3 regions of the Rossellomorea sp. RS05 genome follow, and region 2 is predicted to be linked to each of the others. Evidence: predicted binding sites of a transcription regulator. Region 2 holds the regulator's gene; each other region holds the start of a gene.
The links. The regulator LexA, encoded in region 2, represses DNA repair genes until DNA is damaged. The targets are predictions, from matches to a motif close to CGAACATATGTTCG.
Positions count from the first base shown of each region.

Region 1: the regulator LexA is predicted to act here: its motif matches at 2,620-2,633, upstream of uvrB (excinuclease ABC subunit UvrB).
Region 3: the regulator LexA is predicted to act here: its motif matches at 1,474-1,487, upstream of parE (DNA topoisomerase IV subunit B).

Region 1 covers NZ_JBDKWY010000005.1:51,863-56,695, reverse strand. Annotated here, with positions in the region: gene uvrA (excinuclease ABC subunit UvrA) at 1-509, opposite strand, end outside; gene uvrB (excinuclease ABC subunit UvrB) at 517-2,499, opposite strand; gene ABJ225_RS13905 (CsbA family protein) at 2,891-3,121, opposite strand; gene ABJ225_RS13900 (HD domain-containing protein) at 3,189-3,827, opposite strand; gene ABJ225_RS13895 (phosphoglycerate dehydrogenase) at 3,971-4,833, opposite strand, start outside.
Region 2 covers NZ_JBDKWY010000001.1:632,140-636,972, reverse strand. Annotated here, with positions in the region: gene ABJ225_RS03285 (DUF896 domain-containing protein) at 67-297, opposite strand; gene ABJ225_RS03280 (YneB family resolvase-like protein) at 367-1,017, opposite strand; gene yneA (cell division suppressor protein YneA) at 1,029-1,352, opposite strand; gene lexA (transcriptional repressor LexA) at 1,510-2,130, shown strand; gene ABJ225_RS03265 (recombinase family protein) at 2,183-2,725, opposite strand; gene ABJ225_RS03260 (SulP family inorganic anion transporter) at 2,848-4,308, shown strand.
Region 3 covers NZ_JBDKWY010000001.1:825,144-829,976, reverse strand. Annotated here, with positions in the region: gene parE (DNA topoisomerase IV subunit B) at 1-1,419, opposite strand, end outside; gene ABJ225_RS04255 (CoA-binding protein) at 1,645-2,052, opposite strand; gene ABJ225_RS04250 (purine/pyrimidine permease) at 2,129-3,403, opposite strand; gene plsY (glycerol-3-phosphate 1-O-acyltransferase PlsY) at 3,601-4,185, shown strand; gene ABJ225_RS04240 (CapA family protein) at 4,337-4,833, shown strand, end outside.

The DNA.
Region 1 (4,833 bases), on a different contig from region 2:
TCCTCAAGGGTCTTCGCATGAGTTCCCTTCCGGCCCGATACAACGGGCGCAAGCACCTGAAGCTTCGTGCGGTCCGGATACTCAAGGATGCGGTCCACCATCTGTTCGATCGTCTGAGACGTGATTTCGATTCCATGATTCGGACAGATCGGCTTCCCTACCCGTGCAAATAGCAGACGGAGATAATCATAGATCTCGGTTACGGTCCCTACCGTGGAACGTGGATTCCGGCTGGTCGTCTTCTGATCGATGGAAATTGCCGGTGACAACCCTTCGATGGCGTCCACATCTGGCTTATCCATTTGTCCGAGGAATTGCCTTGCATAGGCAGACAGGGACTCCACGTAACGCCTTTGACCTTCTGCGTAGATCGTGTCGAAGGCAAGGGATGATTTCCCTGAACCCGAAAGGCCGGTCAGTACGACCAGCTTATCCCTCGGGATGGTGATATCTATATTTTTAAGGTTATGAGCGCGAGCTCCTTGTACGATAATATTTTCCTGCGCCATAAGTCGTTCATCCTTCCGCTTTCAGCTCGAGAATGGTATCGCGAAGCTGTGCTGCCCGTTCGAAATCGAGGGCTTTGGCCGCTTCTTTCATTTCCCCTTCTAGGCTGGCAATAAGTTTTTGTCTCTCCGGTTTGGACAGTTTCGATACATTCGTGCGACCTCCATCCATCTCCTCTGTTTCCTCCACTTCGCGAGTGGCCTTGATGGCATCCCGGATCTCCTTCTGGATCGTCGTCGGGGTAACGCCGTGCTTCTCGTTGTATTCTTCCTGGATTTCCCGGCGACGCTTCGTCTCGCTGATCGCCTTCTCCATGGAATCGGTCATCTTATCTGCGTACATGATGACCTTCCCTTCGCTGTTACGGGCCGCACGTCCGATGGTTTGGATCAAAGATCGTTCAGAACGGAGGAAGCCTTCTTTATCAGCGTCGAGTATGGTCACCAAGGACACTTCCGGTATGTCCAGCCCCTCCCTGAGGAGGTTGATGCCGATGAGGACATCATATTTTCCGAGGCGGAGGTCACGGATGATCTCGATCCGCTCCAGGGTCTTGATTTCGGAATGCAGATATTGGACCTTGATGCCGATCTCCTTCAGATAAGCACTGAGGTCCTCGGACATCTTCTTGGTGAGGGTGGTGACAAGGACACGTTCGTCCTTCTCCACGCGCTCATTGATCTCCCCGATAAGGTCATCGATCTGCCCTTCGATGGGCCGGACTTCAATAATCGGGTCGAGAAGACCGGTCGGGCGGATGATCTGTTCGACCATTTCCGGACTGTGCTCAAGCTCATATGGACCCGGCGTCGCCGACACATATAAAAGCTGATTCGTCTTCCCTTCGAACTCATCGAACTTCAACGGACGGTTGTCCATGGCGGACGGCAGGCGGAATCCATGATCCACGAGCACTTTCTTCCGCGCCTGGTCCCCGTTGAACATCCCGCGCACCTGTGGAAGCGTCACATGGGACTCATCGATGACGATGAGGAAGTCTTCAGGGAAATAATCCATAAGGGTGTAAGGGGTAGAGCCCGGTGGTCTCAGCGTAAGATGACGGGAGTAGTTCTCGATTCCCGAACAGAAGCCCATCTCCCTCATCATTTCTAGATCATAGCGGGTCCGCTGCTCCAGACGCTGGGCCTCGAGGAGCTTATCGTCCTCCCTCATGATTTTGAGCTGTTCTTCAAGCTCCTTCTCGATGTTTTCAATGGCCACCTTCATCTTCTCTTCACGGGTAACGAAGTGGGAAGCCGGGAAGATCGCGACATGATCGCGGTCGCCCATGATTTCACCCGTAAGGGCATCGACTTCACGGATCCGGTCGATTTCATCACCGAAAAACTCGACCCTCATGCAGTGTTCATCCCGTGATGCCGGGAAGATTTCCACCACGTCACCGCGGACCCTGAATGTTCCGCGCTGAAAGTCGATATCATTTCGTTCATATTGTATATCCACAAGCTTTCTCAAAAGCTGATTACGTTCAATTTCCATCCCGACTCTCAGGGACAGGACAAGCTCCCTGTATTCTTCCGGATTACCCAACCCGTAGATACAGGATACACTTGCGATGATAATGACATCCTTCCGTTCAAACAGTGCGGAGGTGGCAGAGTGGCGAAGCTTATCGATCTCATCATTGATGCTCGCATCCTTCTCGATGAACGTATCGGTCTGAGGGACATATGCCTCCGGCTGGTAGTAATCGTAGTAACTTACGAAGTACTCTACGGCATTGTCGGGAAAGAATTCCTTGAACTCGCTGTAGAGCTGTCCGGCCAGCGTTTTGTTGTGGGCAATGATAAGAGTGGGCTTCTCCACTTCCTTGATGACATTGGAAACGGTGAACGTCTTTCCCGTCCCCGTCGCCCCGAGGAGCGTCTGGTGGCGTTTGCCTTCCTTGATGCCCTCTACCAGCTTCTTGATTGCCAGGGGCTGGTCCCCTTCAGGTTTGTATTTAGACTTTAGCTCGAATTGATCTTTCACCGTGAAACCTCCTATAGGTAAGGAACAGTATGTTCTATGCTTGTCTATACCCATCCCTTGCACTGTCCATTCGTCTCTTCCCATTTTACCACAATCAATCGGAATTTAACCATCAATAAGCGAACAAAAGTTCGTTTTTATCCCTCAGTAGGATACGACCTGTGGACAATCGCAGGTTCGACAAACTCCACGGTGTCAATCGACAGCATTCGACTACTTTTACACACACCCTGTGGGTATGTCTGTTGATAACCACTATACCATTGTGGAAAAGACGCCCCCTTACCCACAATTCGTCAAAATTCTTGTGCACTCTTCTAGAGAAACCGCATACAACCTGTGTATAACTTCATGGAAGAAAAAAAGAGCACTCCCTATTGGGAATGCCCGGTTATTCACTTTTTTGCCCTTTACCCTTCATCCGTCCGCTATACCAAAAACCCACTGTCAAACTCGCTGCGTCGATGACGATCAGCAGGATGGAGTCCGTATATCCTTTGGAAACGGAAGCGGCGATCAACGCCACGGTCAAGGCAAGTCCGATATATCGATTGTAGGTGACCCTCGAAAAGAATACGACGAGGAGGCCGGGCAGGAAGGCTGCCAGAATGATCTTGGACACAGTCAACTCTCCTTAAAGAAGGAATATCAACTAGTTTAACGGATATTCCCTGTTCTGGAAAGAGGCATCAGGCCCCCGATGATAGAATCCGCTCCGTCCTCTCCTTCAATTCACTGTGAGGGATGAACTTCTCTGCAAGCATGTCCGGCAAGACGTACTCAAGGAAGTATTTCACACTCGCAAGCTCCTTGAATTTAATGATCGTCGAAAGGGCTTCCTGATAGATTTCCATGAACAGCGGCTCCGGATTTCCTTTTTGGATCTCACCAAATGATTCATACAGAAGATCGACTTTGTCGGCTACGGATAAGATCCTGCCTTCAAGCGTCTCGTCTTTTCCTTCCTTGAAACGGTTCCTGTATACATCGTGGAATTGAGGGGGAAATTCTGTCGTGATGAATTTTTTGACCATCTGATCCTCAACCTGGCTGAACAATTCCCTCAGTTCCTTCGAGGCATATTTCACAGGCGTCTTGATATCTCCGGTAAAAAGCTCTGCATAGTCATGATTCAGTGCCTTTTCATATAGGGACTTCCAATCGACCTCATGCCCCTCCTGTTCTTCCACGGTTCCTAGAAATTGCGCAATCTTCGTCACCTTGAAGGAGTGGCTGGCCACATTATGCTGATGATATTTGAATCGACCCGGACAGCGGATGAGCGTCTCGAGGTCTGATAGACTTTTAAAATAATGATGGATCCCCATTTCGATTCTCCTTTCTAAGGCATTCTATGATGATTCGGATGTATTGCCAATGGCAGAAGCCCTTAGCCATAGACTTCCCCGCTCACCTGAATATAAAACAAATCCCCCTTACACGGTGCAAGGAAGGATTTGTTGATTCCATATTAAATCAGTCTGACCGATACGACCCCTTCTATGCCTTCAATCTTCTGCTTCAGTCCCGCCTGCTCTTCTTCCGTCAGGACGTGGTCAAGATCGATCATCGTGTAGGCCCATGTAGCCTTGCTTCGATTGATCATATCGGCAATGTTGACAGCAAACCCGGAAAGGGCCGTCGTGATCTGGCCAACCATGTTCGGGATATTTTTGTGCATGACGGTGAGTCTCATCTTCCCGCTATATGGGAGTTCGACATCAGGAAGATTCACGGCATGCTTGATATTCCCGGTTTCAAGGTAGGTCTTTAGCTGCTTTGTCGCCATGACGGCACAGTTCTCTTCCGATTCCACCGTTGAAGCCCCAAGATGGGGAACCGGGACGACATTCTTCATCGAGAGGACCCGGGGATTAGGGAAGTCGGTCACATATTTACCCACCGTGCCAGACTCGAGCGCCTGCCCGAGGGTACTTTCATCCACAAGCTCACCACGTGAGAAGTTCAGGATGGTCATCCCTTCTTTCATCTTGTTGAAGCTCGATCCGTTCACCAAACGATTCGTCTTATCGGTCAGGGGGATGTGGAGGGTAACGAAATCGCACTCCGCCCATACTTCATCGATGTGCATGGCACGGTTGACATCGCGCGAAAGCCTCCAGGCCGCATCCACTGAAATGAACGGATCATACGCAACTACGTCCATTCCCAGTGCCAGTGCATCATTAGCAACGAGGACACCGATGGCACCAAGCCCGACAACGCCCAGCTTCTTACCTTTGATCTCACTTCCGACAAACTCCTTCTTCTTTGCTTCCACCACAGCTGCCACATCATCCCCATGTTCCTGGAGGGTTTGTGCCCATCCTACTG
Region 2 (4,833 bases):
CATTCATTCGACATAATCAAAAAGGACCACGCTTAAAAGGCAGCGTGATCCAGTATTGACTTACAATCAGTGTTTCTTTTTGTTTTGAATATCTTGTATCTTCTTGGGCGTCACTTCATTCCCATCAGGATCAAAGATTCTGGTATTCTCTATGGTCCCTTTCATGGATTGACGGAACGTCTCAAGATATTCTTTCCTCAACCTGGTCTGTTCCTTCGCTTCATCTGCTGAAAGCCCGGTAGACTTGGATTTTTTGGACAATTCATTGATCCGGTTCATTTTTTCTTTTGAAAGCATCTATAAAACCCCTTTGATTTCGGTAACGTATAACGACATGTTACTAAATATAAAGGGTGATGACAAGGGTTACGCTTGATCGATGGAGTCCATATGTTCTTTATAGCGCCGATGAACGGTTGCCTTCGAAACGTCGTAGCCAAACCCACGCAAAGTAGCGGCAATTTCTGCAAATGTTAGCTCATTTTTGCGCAGCCTGACGATTTCTTCGACGGGGACTTCCTTTCGTTCCCTGCCTTCGATATTCCCTTTGTTCTTCAGATTCTTCTGGGGACGGAACCCATTCGCAACTGCCCTTTTCATCCCCCTTTTGATCTTCAGGTTATGCAGCTTGCGCTGATATTCCTCCACCATGCTTACGATATTGATGACCATGGAGTCGGAGTCCGATAGGTGGAGCTCGCCGCTGTGGGATTGACTGATAATTTTGACCTCTTCTTTCAACAGGCAATGGATCAGGGCAATCTTCGCATTGCCCCTTCCAATCCTCGTCTCATCCTGGATCAACACCGCATCGATCGACTGATCCCTTACTATGTCCAGCATCTCGAGGACGCCTGGCCGGTCAAGATCATAACCGCTTGCCTGATCCTTTATGACCGATGTCACCTGCATCCCATACTCCAGCGCAAGCTTGGACAGTTCTTCTTCCTGACGTTCGAGTGATGTTTCTTGTGTATCTTTCTTCGTACTCACCCGACAGTAGATGATCGCATTCATTTAAAATCCCTCTATTCCTCGTTCATGACATACTGATAATCCCCGTTGATCCCGAGCTTCTTTTCGACTGGAAGCACTAGTGAATCACCTGCAGAAATTGTATAAGTGGAAAGATTATTCCTTTCTCCCACCCACTTGATAAATTCATCGGTGGACATGGAAGAGTCGCTGCTGTATTCCTCTGCTATGGTCCAGAGCGTATCACCATCCTGCACCTCGATACTATGATAAGATACTCCGCCTCCCATTTGAAGAATGAAATAGATTGAAGCCATAAGTGCCAAACCAAAAAATACGAGTATATATGAGTAATTCGCCCAAAGTTTTCCTGCCATAATGTTCCCCTCCATACGAATGTTTGTTCTGCTTGTTGTATCCATCATAATACGAACATCCGTTTGGAGTCAATCGAAAATTCGAACTTATGTTTGTATCGTTCCCATCCCCATGTTATAATGGGAACATAAGATCGATAGATTGAGGTGCGTGACTATGACAAAACTATCCAAACGGCAGCAGGATATCTTGGAATATATCAAAAGCTCCGTAAAAGAAAAGGGCTATCCGCCTTCCGTACGTGAGATCGGGGAAGCCGTTGGACTTGCCTCAAGCTCCACTGTCCACGGCCATCTGGCCCGACTCGAAAGCAAAGGCCTCATCCGCCGGGATCCGACCAAGCCAAGAGCCATCGAGATCCTCGACCTGGTGGAAGACTCGATCCCCCGCCATAATGTTGTGAATGTTCCCCTCATCGGGAAAGTCACAGCCGGTCAACCGATCACAGCGGTTGAAAATGTCGAAGAGTACTTTCCTCTCCCGGAAAGAATGGCTCCTGCTGACGAGCATACTTTCATGCTGGAAATCATGGGTGACAGTATGATCGAAGCCGGTATCCTCGACGGGGATTTCGTCATCGTAAGGCAACAGCAAACCGCCAACAATGGGGAGATCGTAGTCGCCATGACGGAAGAAGATGAAGCGACCGTGAAACGATTCTTCAAAGAAAGAGATTTCGTGAGGCTCCAGCCTGAAAATTCCTCCATGGATCCGATCATCCTACGCAATGTATCCATTTTGGGCAAGGTCGTCGGTGTCTACCGTCAAGTTCATTAAAATGACAAGCAAAAAGGAGCTTCCGTCACATGTGGCGGAAGCTCCTTTTCTTCTATCTTTCAAGATAGCGGTATAAAGTGGACTTACTGATGCCCGTTTTTTCTTTTATTTCCGCCAGGCTGTACGTTTTTGATTCATACATGGCGATGGCCTTTTTTACATTTTCATCAGGCTTGCGCGGTCGTCCCGTACTGACTCCCTTCTCTTTAGCTTCTCCTAAGCCCTTTTTTGTCCTTTCACTGATCACATCGCTTTGAAAGCTTATAAGATGCTCCAATACCTCCTGAAAACGGTACGTCTTCCCAGGACTGGTCGACAGCCCTTCAGATATGGAAATGAACTGTGTCCCTTTCGTTTCTAACTCGTTTAAAAGTTCCAATAGCTGCCGGGTGGAATCAGCGAAGTCGATTAGAGAAGCCACGACGACCGTATCCCCCTGCCCTGCTTCTGCAAGCAGCGCTTCCAAGTTCACTCTCCTCTTCGGTGAAGAATGTTCCTCCTTGTATAAAACCGTGCATTTTTTCTCCAGTAGTTTTTTCTCCTGGATCCGTCCTTCAGGATCATCATTGCTCGGTCTGTAGTATCCGATGATCATACCTATCTCCTTCCCCTTCACCTGTTTGTAATTACTTTTCCCGAAAAGGTTTACTTTTGGGAAAATCGGTGATAAACTGTTTTCTATTGAATTAAAATATATGATTTTTTTGAGGTGACAATATGAAGAATACCATAAAACAACAATGGTTTTCGAATGTCAGGGGAGACATCCTTTCCGGGATCGTCGTAGCCCTTGCGCTCATTCCTGAGGCCATTGCCTTTTCCATCATAGCGGGTGTCGATCCTATGGTCGGGCTATACGCTTCTTTTTGTATTGCCGTCATCATTTCCTTTGTCGGCGGAAGACCTGCCATGATTTCTGCTGCTACCGGTGCCATGGCCCTTGTCATGGTCCCTCTTGTCAAAGATTATGGGTTAAACTATCTGTTGGCAGCCACTATCCTGACAGGAGTCATCCAACTCTTGTTCGGTGTATGTAAAATCGCAAGGCTCATGAAATTCATCCCACGCGCTGTGATGATCGGATTCGTGAATGCTTTGGCCATCCTGATTTTTTCAGCCCAAGTGCCTCACTTTTTCAACATTAATGGGATGACCTATGTATTTGTGGCGGTGACATTGGTGGTTGTGTATGTGCTGCCCCGATTCGTAAAATCCATCCCCGCCCCCCTAGTGGCTATTGTGGTGCTTACTGCCGTTGCCTTGATTTCAAAGGCAGACTTAAGGACCGTGGGAGATCTCGGGACGATACGTCAGACCTTGCCATCGTTCTTCCTTCCCGATATCCCGTTCTCACTTGAGACATTGAGTATCATTTTACCCTACTCACTCGCACTCGCGATTGTAGGACTACTCGAATCCCTTATGACGGCTTCCATCGTAGATGACATGACGGATACGGACAGCAATAAAAATCAGGAAGCAAGGGGTCAGGGAATCGCCAATATCATCAATGGATTCTTCGGTGGGATGGCCGGATGCGCGATGATCGGTCAGTCGGTGATCAATGTAAAATCCGGTGGACGGGGACGTTTATCCACCTTTGTTGCAGGCTCTTTCCTGATGTTCCTAATCATCGTACTTGGGGATTTCGTCGTGAAGATCCCCATGGCGGTTCTCGCCGGAATCATGATCATGGTCTCTATCGGTACGTTCGACTGGTCATCATTCCGTTACATCAGGAAAGCTCCTAAAGCAGATGCCGCAGTGATGCTCATCACCGTCGCCATCGTGGTTGCCACTCACGATCTCTCAAAAGGGGTCATTGCAGGGGTATTGCTCAGCGCCATGTTCTTTGTGGCCAAGATATCCACGCTGAAGGTGACGGAAAAAGTTGAGGGTGTGAATCGTCATTTTAAAGTGGAGGGTCAATTGTTCTTTGCATCCGTGGAGACGTTTGTGGGTGCATTCCAATTGTCTGATGAGGTACAACATGTAAAAATCGATTTTACCGGTGCACAGATCTGGGATGAGTCCGCTGTGGCAGCCTTCGAAAAAGTCTTGTCAAAGTGCAGAGACCAAGGCTGTGATGTGGAGACGGTCGGACTAAGCTCATCGAGTAAAAAGATTCAGGACTCCCTCTTACTGTTGATAGACCAAAAAACGACTCTATCAGCTTAATATACAAAACGGATGCTGCGGCATCCGTTTTTAGTGTCACCGTCGTCTTATGGGACAGACAACGGTCTACATTAGATTCATCTCACTCATTGTGTCATATAGAAGCAGTTTCAATTCTCCCAATGAGGAAGTTTATTTCCTGAACCCCTATGCGCAGGGTGTATGCGATATGTATTCTAATCAAATTGTAAAAAAATCCCCCTGAAGGGTGCAACCCTTCAGGGGGATTTTTAGATAGATTAATACATTTGAATATATTGCTCGCGCTCCCAAGGGTGAACTTGTGTACGGATTAGAATTCTGGGGAGAATTCCGTATAATAACTTTGATTAATTGTTGATATAATGGGGATTTCAAAAAAACTCTTTCAATATTATATCGTAACTTTTATTAAAAGTGTGTGTGTTTTGTTGGTGGAATCGTGAGTGGATTCACCTCCGTAATTCCACCCTTTTTTCATATAGCATTGGAACATTTAAAAAGGGCGTACCTATATTTCTCTATTTTCATATGTTGATGGTGAAG
Region 3 (4,833 bases), 190 kb from region 2:
GATCTCTTCGTTCTTGAAAATATCCGCAAGCTTGGCTTTTTCCGTATTGATTACTTTTCCTCTTAGGGGAAGGATCGCCTGGAATTTCCTGTCCCGACCTTGTTTCGCTGATCCGCCTGCGGAATCACCCTCCACAAGATAAAGTTCATTTCGCTCGGGATTCCTTGATTGTGCCGGTGTCAATTTACCGGATAGTACAGTTTCGGACCGCTTACGCTTTTTACCATTCCTTGCTTCTTCCCTTGCCTTACGGGCAGCTTCACGCGCCTGTGCCGCTTTGATGGCTTTCTTGATCAGCAATGAGCTGGTGTCTGGATTTTCTTCAAGGAAATATAGCAGGTGCTCGGAGACAACAGCATCTACTGCGGAGCGTGCTTCACTTGTTCCTAACTTCCCTTTTGTCTGGCCTTCGAACTGAAGGAGTTCTTCCGGTATACGTACCGAAACGATACTTGACAGTCCTTCCCTGATATCGGTTCCTTCAAGATTTTTATCGCGTTCTTTCAGGATGCCTGCTTTCCGTGCGTATTCATTGAAAACCCTCGTCATGGCCGTCTTGGCTCCCGCTTCATGTGTTCCGCCGTCCTTGGTGCGGACATTGTTGACAAATGAAAGGATGTTTTCTGAGAATCCATCGTTGAATTGGAAGGCAAATTCAACTTCGATGGTGTGATTCTCTCCCTCGAAGAAGGCAACTTTATGAAGGTTGTCCTTCTCTTCATTCAAGTACTCCACGAACGCCTGTATCCCGCTTTCGTAAAGGAATACATCTCTTTGATCATGTCGCTCATCAATAATCTCGATTTTAAACCCTTTAAGAAGGAAAGCTGATTCCCTAAGACGCTCACAAAGGGTGTCGTAATTATAGGTGGTTGTGCTGAAGATGAGCGGATCGGGTTTGAAGTGTATCTTAGTACCCGTCTTTTTGGTCGTCCCGATCTTCTCGAGCGTTGTCTCAGGCTTCCCACCGTTGATGAACGTTTGTTGATATTTCGTCCCATCTCTTTCAATCGTGACGGTCAGCCACTCTGAAAGGGCATTGACGACGGATGCACCGACGCCGTGAAGTCCCCCGCTCGTTTTGTATCCGCCCTGTCCGAATTTCCCTCCGGCATGGAGGACAGTCAGGATGACTTCCGGAGTCGGTTTTCCGGAACGGTGCATTCCCGTTGGCATCCCGCGACCTTTATCCTGCACGGAGATGCTATTATCTTTATGTATGGTGACGATGATTTCGTTACCGAAACCGGCTAACGCCTCATCCACCGAATTATCGACGATTTCATAAACCAGATGATGAAGTCCCCTTGTATCGGTGGACCCGATGTACATCCCCGGCCGTTTTCTTACGGCTTCGAGGCCTTCCAATACTTGAATGGCATCATCATTGTAATCCATGGTCTTTTTCTGACTGGCCACGAACATTCCCCTTTCAACACTTTCACTTACTTGTCTATGTACTACTATACCATAAGAACGCATGTTCGTTCACCCGCAAAATGGTGAACCACTATGCTTTATTTTAGCGTTATATTTAAATTTCGCAAATGAAAATCCCTGAATTTACATAATCCCGGATAACATTTTTCTGCAGAAATGTCACAGAAAAAACAAGCGGCATCATTCGCCGCTTGCCTGTAAATCCTATCTTGTTAGGGCATGTTCCACTTTGATACAACGATCCATGATGACCGTATACCCTTTTTCTTTGAGGAAGGAATAGGCCTCTTCATTCACAACACCTAGCTGGGACCAGAATACTGGCGAATCGATCGCATCAAATTCGCGGGCAATTTCAGGTAGGAATTCAGAACGTCTGAAGACATTGACGATATCGACAGAACCCTCGATGTCTTTTAAACTGCTGACAGCCTGCACCCCGAGAGCGGACTCGATTGTTGGATTGACAGGGATGATTTCATAACCGCTGGCCTGCATCGCCTGGGAGACGGTATAGGAGGTCCTGGCGGGATTATCACTCAGTCCGATGACCGCTATCCGCTTCGACCGTTTCAAGATGCGACCGATTTCTTCTCTACTTGGATTCTCCATGGTTGATAACCTCCTTTAGACATCACTATTCCCTTAATTCTCCACCCTAATCTCCGATTCCTTTTGGATTCAACAATTAAGTGCTTTTTTTCATTAGGATCTGTTCGGTTATGATTGCTACGATCGTGCCAAGAATAAGACCGTTATTCAGGATCGACGCAGCGATGACTGGAAGGCCTTCAAAGGCACTGGCCGATACCCCCATGGCGCCTACACCGATGATCAACGCGATTCCGGCTGTAAAGTGGACACGCTCCACCTCTTTTACCTTTCTATATTCGTCCAGGGCGAGTCCGACCATCTTGATGAAGATGACGGTGGTGACTGCGTACCCGACTGGTGCCGGGAGGCTGGCAAATACATTCATCACTTTCGGTACGAAGCTTGCGACGACGATGATGATGCTTCCGAGTATGAACGGTAGCGTAGAGAAAAGTCTGGTAGAAGCAACAAATCCTGCAGCTCCTGAAATCGGGACGGAGCCGATTGCGGAGAAACCTCCACCAAGAAGCTGGTTGATACCCGCAGCAATACCACTTTGCGTGTAGCGGACCGGGACCTCCTTCCCGCTTTTTTTCATCACTTCTTCCATGACCCGGATCGAAGCGATCATGTTCGTCGTCAACAGGAAGGTGATAAAGATGGCCGTCACAATGATCCCCGAATCAAAGACGGGTTTTCCGAAAGCAAACACCTCCGGAAGGGAAAACCAGCTACTAGAAACCGACGTGGTCTTGGTCAGTCCTAAAAGCCCAAAGATGATCCAACCGCCAATCAAGGCGAAGATGATCGAATATCGCTGGAGCCATTGAACCTTATGCCCCTGCAGGAAGAGAGCGATGAGGATCGTAAGGGCGCTGCCGAGAAGCACGAGCCAGTTGAACGGCTGCCCCTCATGTTGGATGCCGAACATACCCTTGATGAACGAACCACTCAGCTGAAGGATCAGAAGCATAAGGTAAATAAATGTGATCGTAGGGGTGAATAGAGTGGTCAATTTTTTCAATAAACCTGTTAAGGACAGGATAATGAAGATGACTCCGCTTACAATCATCCCCCCTTGAAGTACGCCCAACACTTGACTGTGTGAATCGTACAACGTACCGGCAAATCCTGCATAAATGGTGAACACACCCCACCATAAACCGGCAGGTCCTTCATTGATCGGCAGTTTATGCCCGATGAGCGCCTGAATCAGACTTGCGGCACCTAATACGAAAATGGTTCTCTGGATGAATCCAGCCGTCTCGACAGGAGAAAGTTGGAATAGGTCGGCAATCGCAATGGGAGCGGCAATGGATCCTGCGATCATGAATGCCATCCACTGGAGTGCGGCTAAAACGAGTTGCATGTTGACACCTTCATTTCTATTTTCTAGTCTAACGATTCATTTTAACATATCTGTGACACTGTGAATCATATGTTATAGAAAGGCACTCACTATCTACTTTTAAGAACAGGTACTAATTTTTGCAGTATTTTTCCCCAACAAATAGGTAAAACATGTTACTATAAGAGTGGATTAGTTATATCAAAGGAGAAATGAATATGATCTTAGCCCTTATACTCGTGCTATCCTACCTACTGGGCTCCATCCCTTCAGGACTATGGATTGGAAAGTCCTTTTACGGAATAGATATACGCGAACACGGAAGCGGAAATCTTGGCGGAACCAATACCTTCAGGGTGCTGGGTAAGAAAGCTGGAATGACCGTGACCGCCATGGATATCCTTAAAGGAACGGCTGCAACGCTCATCCCTTTGCTTTTTGCCAGTACACATGACTATCAGCTCCTGGCGGGAGTCGTAGCCGTCGTGGGTCATATGTTCCCGATTTTTGCAGGGTTCAGAGGTGGAAAAGCGGTAGCCACATCTGCAGGCGTCCTCCTTGGCTATGCCCCGCTGGTGTTTGTCATCCTTTTGGTTGTTTTCTTCATCAGTCTTTACTTGAGCAAATATGTGTCACTTTCCTCGATGATGGCAGGCGTGTTCGCCTTCATCTATACGTTGATCATCTGGGATGTTCCCCTTATCATCGTGGTAGGCGTGCTCACAGCTTTTGTGATCTACAGACATCGAAGCAATATAGCCCGTATCAAAAATAAGACTGAACCGAAAGTCACATGGATTTGATGCATCAAGAAAAAGCCCATATCAGGGCTTTTTCTTTTGCTTTTCGCGACTTTAACATGCTGAATCCTGCATGAATTTAAAAAATTTCGCCTATTCGCTTCATTTTTGTGTAAAATAGGGTGGAGTCAACTAGTTAAAAAGGATGATGAATGTGAATAAAAAAATGATCGGACTCGCGATTGCCTTTCTATTACTGATTGCAGTCGGTGGTCTTTTGAGCATGCAGTTTAATAATGCAAGCACGAAATCAGATGCAATTACTTCTGATAAGCACGTAGTCAAACAGCTTCAAGTGAAGGATAAGTCCATTGAGACAAGCGCCACCATTGCTGGGATCGGGGACATCCTTCTGCATGACCGTGTGTATGAAGATGCGGAAAAGCATGGTTCATACGACTTTGCGCCTATGTTTGCCGGTGTTAAAGACATTCTCAACTCCCCTGATTTCCTTATTGCCAATCAGGAGTCGGCGCCAGGTGGCACCGAGATCGGATTGTCCACTTATCCGTCCTTCAACAGTCCCCATGAAATCGTCGATACCCTCCAGGACGTTGGTGTGGACGTCGTGACAACGGCAAACAATCACTCCATCGACCGTGGTGAAAAAGGTCTCTTGAGTGCCATCGATTATTATGAGAAGGTGTCCAT